2 regions of the Companilactobacillus paralimentarius genome follow, and region 1 is predicted to be linked to the other one. Evidence: predicted binding sites of a transcription regulator. Region 1 holds the regulator's gene; the other holds the start of a gene.

Region 1 (4,289 bases):
GGCCAACACATTATTTTGACCAATAGAGTCTTTCATTTCAACCGCGAAAGTTGGAAAATGCATTAAAGTTGTATGAACATCGTGTTTAAATAGTTCATTCGCAATAGCACCTAAAAGATAGGTCTTACCCACTCCAAAATCACCAGCCAAATATAGTCCAGGCGTGAAGCTATCTTGATGCAAATAATTATCAATGAAATCCAAAGCTTTGGCTAGAGCATCCTGTCTACCCTCACCATCGTAATCATCCAATTTTGCACGACGAATATCTGGAGCCATGTCCATCAAAACAAAGCCTGATTCGTACTGACTTCTCTTCTCTCGGTTTTGAGTGCGCTCATTAGGATAATAAGCCACTTCGATATTATGATTGTTAACAATCAATTTAGGATAATATCCGCGCGTTAATTCACTCGTATGTCGCTTGTTATTATAAAACTCATAAATACTAGCCGCACTAGTAGAGATTGCATTAGGATTAATTCTATCGCTATTTTCCTTCAAAAACCTCTGTACATCAGGATCATTCAAAGCACTATTAAGAAGACGGCGATAGTCCTCCGTCAAATTCTTTGAATTCAAATATTCTGCTAATCTACTACCTAAATTTTCCATACTTAATTATCCTTATTTCTCAATCTCTTCAAACGATTCTGAAGATCATCCTGTTCATTTTTTTGATTCTTTTGTGCTGGAACCTTAGCTTTCACCTTACTCCAATCAGTTGCCTGTTCAATTTTACGGTTTTTATTATTGTAACGTCGTTTGGGATTACGACTCTTAGTTTGAAAATCATTGATTCGTTTCAAAGCTTGTTCAGGTGTTTTAACATCATTTTGTTGCCAATCGTTAGCCATCGTTTCCATCAATGGCAAAGTCAAAGTCGGTGAAGTTTGTAAAATATAGTACACCATAATATTTAATACCGCCGGAGACAAATAAGTCTTCGTTGCCATATTTCTCAAAGCATTAGATTCTACTGTACCAGTAAAACCACCGCTCTTTTGTTTTTGAGCTGCTAAAAATTCGGCAGGACGCAAAGAACGAGCTTGCTTTAACAACAATTGATCGGCACGATTCAATTGTCCGTCAGTTTGCTCAGCTGGTTCCGTTTCTGTATTAGCTTGCTGTTTAACTGAAATATTAGCATTCTTTTCAAAACGATCTTGTACTGCTTTTTTCAGACGTGCGGGATCGATCTTGTTATTGACGATATCACAAGTTTTACCAATTAAATCAATCAATGTAATCTCATCTAAGCCATAAAATGCATGAAGATTTAAAATTAATTCCTGATTTTCCAGCAGATTATCAGGATGAATTCTGAATAACTGTTGAATCCGATCCGAGATTAGTTCCCAATCTAATTGAGGAATCTCTTCTTCATTCAACGACGGTTTTTTATTGTCTGTATTATTTATTTCAAAACTATCTTGGGTATTCTTTACTTCAGTTGGCGTATTGATCAAATCACTATTACTTAATTGGAAAACTTCCAAAAAGTCTTTTGTTATCTCATGTGAATTTTGCAAGATCAAATCTGAATGTGTGTATTTATCGGCCAATAAATGATACTTGCTCTCACCAACTTGCTCATAAAGGAAAATACTCATCAAATCGTCTTTAAAAAATTCATCTGGTGACAACGGTTCAAAAAGTTGATAGATATAGTAAGGTCCTAAGCTATCTTTCTTTTGATAGGTCCTAATTAATCCTAGGGCCTCCGTCTTGATCCGTGCCTCATAAAATCGTTTCAAATCAATACCAAGTAAACTCATTAATTCAGCATGGCTTTTTCTTTGCGTGACGACTTCTTTATTAGGCAATTTTTCCCACAGCAACAAGTACAAACTGAAAGCCTCAGTACCTAAAATGGGCAAATATAAGTCAGTCAAAACATGACGATCATCATCATTTAAATGACCACTTGGCAAACACCAATAACCGACTAAAGGTGTAAATTTATCTGATTCAAAATTACTCACGGACACCAATACTCCCCTTACTTCTTATCAATTTTCTTGCCATTGGACATCATTTCCTGAACCTCTTCCATAAATCCATTCATGTCCTTAAATTCACGATAAACACTAGCAAAACGAATATAAGTCACGTCATCAACTTTGGACAAAATTCTCATGACGTGTTCACCAATTAATTGTGAGCGAACCTCACTTTCACCTGTTGATCTTATCTCGTTTTCTACTTTATCGACGATACTATTCATTTGATCCATCGTTACAGGACGTTTTTCAGCAGCACGAACTAAACCACGTAATAACTTTTCGCGGCTGAATTCCTCTCTGTTGCCATTCTTTTTGATAACCAACAATGGTGATTTTTCTAATCTTTCAAACGTTGTGAACCGTGTTCCACAGTATTCACACTCACGTCTTCTTCTAATGGCACGTCCTTCATCACTGGGACGACTGTCAATAACTTTTGATGAATCATGATGACAATGCGGACAAATCAAAATTCCAGCCTCTTTTCCAAATTAAAGTTGTGGTATTAACCGACTAAACTCATCCTGAAGATGTGCTAAATCTTCTGAATTATCAATCACAAAGTCGGCACGCTCTTTTTTCTCGTACATCGACATCTGCGAATTGATTTGTTCCAAAGCAACTTCCTTACTTAAAGCGTTTCGTCTCATCAATCGATGCAATTGAATTTGCGGCTCGACATAGACACTGATCACACCATCAAAGTAATTTTGATAATTGCCTTCAAACAATAATGGTATTTCAAAAATGGAGATTGTTTTTTCAGTTGATCTTTTAACTTCAGCAACCGTTTGTAAAATTTCTTTTTTTATCAAAGGCCTCGTTATTTTATCCAACTTATCTAACTCATCTCTATCGCTGAAAACAATCGAACTTAATTTTCGACGATTAAGATTTCCATCGGGCAATAAAACTTGCTCACCAAACTGTTGGGTAATCTGTTTTAAACCTAAGGTTCCGACCTTGACCACGTCTCGAGCAACATAATCAGCATCGTATACGATGAATTTATTATGTCTAAATAAATTTAAAACGGTTGATTTACCAGAGGCAATCCCTCCAGTCAAACCATAAATCTTACTCATTTTACTACCTGGCACTTTGGACAAAAATGCGTACCACGACCTCCGACCTTGATCTTCACAATCTCAGTACCGCATCTTGGACAAGGTGTTCCTTCTTTTCCATAAACTTTTAAATTATTTTGCATGTTACCCTTGTGGCCTGTAGCATCCACATAGGTTCTAATTGACGAGCCACCAGCAGCAATTCCCTTATCCATCTCTTGATTAGAAGCCTCAATAATTTTTTGAATATCTTCATCACTAAGGTGATTAGCTGGCGTCTCAGGGTGCAATTTAACTTGCCAGAGAACTTCATCAACATAAATATTTCCTAGACCACTCATAACACTTTGATCTAACAAGACGGTCTTAATATCCTTATGATGACGCATAACTCTTGGCTTTAAATTTTGAAAAGTAAATTCAGTTGATAATGGCTCTGGCCCCAATTTTTTAAGCGACTTATTTTCTGATAATTCATCAGTGTTCCACAACTGCATACGACCGAATTTACGAACATCATTATAAATCATCTTTTGACCATTATCCAAAGTAAAGATAGCATGCGAATGCTTATCAATTGCACTTGGATCAGCTGAAATACGATACTTACCTTCCATTCTCAAATGACTAATAATTGTATAACCATTATCTAAATGAATCAATAAAAATTTTGCTCGACGACCAACATCACTGATAGTTGCTCCCGTAACAAATTCAACAAATTGATCCACATCACCAGTTATCAAATCAGGATAACGAATCTCAACATGAGTTATCTTTCTACCCTTCACTTGAGCAATTAAACTGCGTCTGACAGTCTCTACTTCTGGCATTTCTGGCATTTTATCACCTACTATTATTTAGCTTCGTACCAAGTCTTTCCATGAGCCGTTTCAACTTTCAACGGTACATCCAGTTTAACCGCTGAATCCATTACACTTGGAACTAATTTTTCTAAAGTTGCGATTTCTGAAACTGGAGCTTCAAAAATCATTTCATCATGTACTTGTAAAAGCAAATTAGCTTGTAAACTTTCTTTAACCAGCATTTTTTGCATATTAATCATGGCTACTTTAATAATATCAGCAGCACTACCTTGTATTGGGGTATTCATAGCTGTTCGTTGAGCAAAATTTCTAACATTGAAATTCTTTGAATGAATATCTGGAAGATAACGACGACGGTGCATAATCGTTTCAACATAGCCATTCTCACG
Region 2 (4,289 bases), 210 kb from region 1:
ATAGGTCCAGATAGTAGCCCCTTTTCGGCTAGAACATCTAATTCGATACCGGTCATAATAGCATTTTGTGCTTCACGTTTATGTAGCACTTTTTTGATGGCGTGAATAGCTATTTCGGTATTTAGACCGGGAATGTAATCTTTTTCCAAAAAAATAACAATTTCAGCAATGTCATCTAATTGCACACCACGATCGTTTAAGTTTCTAATAATATGTTCAAAATATTCTTTGTCTTGTTCCTCAAATGATACCAAAATTAAAATCTCCTTATTATTTATTTGCATCCCATTCAGCTTTAAATTCATCTAGAAAATCCAGCATATATTGATGACGCCCTTGGGCAATTTTTTTAGCAGTAGGAGTGTTCATCATGGCAGTTAATTTTAACAATTTTTCATAAAAATGGTTGATAATAGTTTCGTCGTTTAAATTACGATATTCAGCTTTTGTCATTTTTTCACGCGGTTTGATAGCTGGATCGTAGATAGTTTCGGAATTGTTCCCTCCATAATAGACAGCTCTCACGATACCAATGGCACCAATAGCGTCTAGTCGGTCGGAATCTTGTACGATTTGTCCCTCTAAAGATAATTTGGGAGGATTGTCTAGTGACTTGCTGAATGACAAATTGTGAGTAATATAGAGGATTTCGCTAATTTGTTCATCAGTCATGTCCAAACCCTTTAGGAAATCATAGATTTCTTTCTCTAATTTAGCTGGATCAGAGACTAGTTTATCGTCAGCTACGTCATGTAAGTAGGCCGCGGCCAGCGTAATCAGATGATCGGCAGGCTCTTTTTTCAAAATTTGTTTAGCAGTCCTAATAACCCTTTGGATATGATCAAAATTATGACCGGTTGTGTCTTGTTTCATCTTATTAAATGAGTACTTACGAATGGCACTTAGTTTTTCTTCGTCTGTCATCAAATCAATCCCTCTTTAAATGAATAACTATATTGTCACACAAAAGGGTTTGTATTTAAAATAATACCGAAAATTTCAATAACAAGTTAGCCACTTGGACAAAATAAATTGAATCCAAGTGATATCAGTATTTGAAGTTTATAAATATGTCTTTAAGCGCCACAGGAACTAGCAAAGAGTTCTTGTGGCGTTTTATAGTTCAATAACTTTCTAGGCATATTGTTGAGCTTAAATTCTATGTCTCTTATTACTTTTGGGCTGACTGTATCCAGTGACAGCCCTTTGGGCAAGTCACGACGTATCATTCGATTATGTACTTCATTTGTTCCACGTTCACAAGATGTATATGGGTGTGTGAAGTAAACATCCGCAACGCCAGCCATATCAGATGATAGATTAGAGAACTCAGGGCCATTGTCTGCAGTGATTGAATTGATAAGATCACCATAGTTCTTTATGATCTCTTTCATAGCATAATCTACAGAGTCGGCATCTCTACCGTCAATAAGTCTCATTATTTCAAAGCGTGTCTTACGCTCTATGAGCGTTAAGACGACACTCTCATGGCCATTTCTTTTGCCCACAATCGTGTCTATCTCAAAGTCCCCAAAGGATTCTCTGCTATCAACACTTTTAGGGCGTTTCTCAATACTACGACCAAGTAGACGCTTATGCTTTTTTGAAGTATGTTGCTTAGTCGGTCTAGTTGACTTTTCTACCAGATCAATATTCCGGATTTCAAGTCGTTGTTCATCAATATATTTGTAAAGTGTAGTAGTACAAACCATTTCATCTACTAAGAATAATTCTTCGTTCTTAGCTCGTCCAACGGCCGTATCAGGTGACCATCCATTATCTATGAACTGGCTTACAAAGAAGCCTAAAAAGGCTGTGACTTGGTCGAATTTAGAAGGACGATGGCAAAGCTTACGGTTCTTTACATACTTTTGATGTGCAGTGTCAGGAAAGTAGCAATTCAAGTGTTGAACTTTACCATTAACTTTCTTGATCTGCTCAACAGTACCTCTGTTAATTTCATTATTAATAGTCTGAGGTGAAACGCCGATAGCTTTAGCTATCTGGCGATTCGAGTAGCCAATTGAATGAAAGGAAGCAATCTTTCCACGTTCAATTTCAGTTAAATGATGTCCTTTAGGACGATTTATGATATTCTGTTCTAGCACCAAGACGAAAAACCTCTTTCATTGTTTGTGTGAGAACTCCAATGATACCTGATTTTTACGTCTTGGTGTTTTTATTTTGTCATTTTTCTAAAGTGGCTAACTTGATTATAAAATTCGCCAAAATGATTTGTTAGGGAAATGGTCAATTATTTTTTTCTATCCTGCTGATTTTTCATTTGTTTGTCCTACAGAATTAAGTGAGTTGCAAGACTTGTATGAAGAATTCAAAACTGCTGGAGCTGAAATTTACTCAGTCTCAGTTGATAGTCAGTATTCACATATGTCTTGGGCAGAGACAACGGAAACTATTGGTAAAATCCAATATCCAATGTTGTCAGATCAAAAACATGAGTTGACAGACTTTTTCAATATGATTGATGAAACTAGTGGTCAAGATTATCGTGGTGTCTTTATCGCTGATCCAAAGGGAATTATCAAGTCATACACTGTTAATGCTATGGGTGTAGGTAGAAATCCAAAAGAAATTCTACGAACCTTACAAGCGGCACAATTTGTTGAAGAACATGGTGATAACGTTTGTCCAGCAAATTGGCATCCCGGGGAAGATACAATTAAACCTAGCGGAGATTTGGTTGGTAAAATTTAATTCTATTTTACGAAGACATTCAATTACTTTGGATGTCTTTTTTATTTTGTTGCTCCGTTATAACTATATATAGTGATACGAAATCAAAAAAATCTATATCTTGTATCAAATGATAAATTCCTAATTTAGCAAGTGAGTTAAGCGCTTTACACCGATATGTCGTCAATATGCTCAAGAAACCATTTACCAAATTTAGTTCAATTGGTGGTATGATTTTAGCTGTCGGTTAAATTGATATTTTTTAGAAATACGGTTTAAGGGATAAATAAAAATTGACCATTTCAAAATATAAATGCCACAATCATATATTTTGGCAATGGTCCAAGAGGAGAAGGATAAATGAGTATATTTAATCCAAAATGGTATGTTGAACAAATGAAACATTGGAGTTTCAAGAGTTACATGCTATTAATGTTTGGCTTGGGGGCCATCACTGCATCAACACTTTCACATTCTATTAATGCAATTGCTGTTTGGACATGGTTTGCGGCCGTTTTAGGTTTCACATGTACAGTTGCTATTACAAATGCAAAACCTTTAAATGGTGTTTTAGGATTAGTTTCAGCACTTATTTATATTTTTGTAGCTATCAATGCTAAGAACTTCTCTGATGTTGTTCTTCAATTAAGTTACATTATTTTGCTAGATATTCCTGTTTTGATCAGTCCACAATGGGCTAAGGATGCTGAAAAGCATATTCATGGTTTAACTGCTATTAAGTGGCTTTGGACAGCGTTATTTTTCTTTGCTTCATGGGGATTGCTTTATTTGATGGATACACATCTATTCATCAGTCCACGTCCAATTATTGATTCTGTAGCTGCTGCTATTGGATTTACAGGTGCACTTCTATGTACATTACGTTTCCGTGAACAATATTATTTCTGGACTGCTCAAGGTATTATGTCAATCGTTCTTTGGGGTGTTACCGCTACACAAGGTGATGCTAGTCCCGTTCTATTCTTGACATACATCATGTACTTCATGAATGATATGATTGCTTTCTTCGACTCACATATTCACTGGTTCCACAAAGATGCTACTGAAAACAGAGCTAAGAGTGAAGAATTGGCTAATAATTAATCTGTTTTTTGTTGCATTTAAATTACCAATTAGATTATTATTGTTGAACAATAGTAATCTAGAAGGGTAAATGAAACTGTGAAAAAATTTGTTAAAATCACTTTATCAGTCGTTATAGGCGTTACGTTATTTGTCGATGTAGCGGCTGGGGGTTACATGTTTAACTATGCATTTAGTAAGAGTGGGTACAGTAGTCAGATAAAGGGTCACTTGAGTAAGAACAGTCAATGGTTTTTGAGACAAAAACCGCAGATCTGGGAACAGACTACAAAAGACCATATAAAACTAAAGGCTCGATATTTACCTGCCGAGAAGGAAACCGCCAAAACAGTGGTTGTTGTCCACGGATTTGGTAGTGCTAGTAAATATATGGGGTCTTATGTCAGAATGTTTCACAACGCAGGATATAACGTTCTGGCGCCGGATAATCGTTCTTTTGGTATGAGTCAGGGTAAATACGCCGGGTATGGTTGGAAAGATCGAACCGATAT

Evidence for each region. The regulator NrdR, encoded in region 1, represses ribonucleotide reductase genes. The targets are predictions, from matches to a motif close to ACACNATATATNGTGT.
Region 2: the regulator NrdR is predicted to act here: its motif matches at 2,776-2,791, upstream of pnuC (nicotinamide riboside transporter PnuC).

The regions. Positions count from the first base shown of each region.
Region 1 covers NZ_OY724131.1:931,516-935,804, reverse strand. Annotated here, with positions in the region: gene dnaI (primosomal protein DnaI) at 1-615, opposite strand, end outside; gene ACI6PB_RS04335 (DnaD domain protein) at 618-1,985, opposite strand; gene nrdR (transcriptional regulator NrdR) at 2,003-2,476, opposite strand; gene coaE (dephospho-CoA kinase) at 2,498-3,091, opposite strand; gene mutM (DNA-formamidopyrimidine glycosylase) at 3,088-3,915, opposite strand; gene polA (DNA polymerase I) at 3,930-4,289, opposite strand, start outside.
Region 2 covers NZ_OY724131.1:1,145,912-1,150,200, forward strand. Annotated here, with positions in the region: gene ACI6PB_RS05475 (phosphatidylglycerophosphatase A) at 1-284, opposite strand, end outside; gene ACI6PB_RS05480 (HD domain-containing protein) at 271-924, opposite strand; gene ACI6PB_RS05485 (IS30 family transposase) at 1,077-2,111, opposite strand; partial or broken gene ACI6PB_RS05490 (peroxiredoxin) at 2,218-2,715, shown strand; gene pnuC (nicotinamide riboside transporter PnuC) at 3,055-3,798, shown strand; gene ACI6PB_RS05500 (alpha/beta hydrolase) at 3,877-4,289, shown strand, end outside.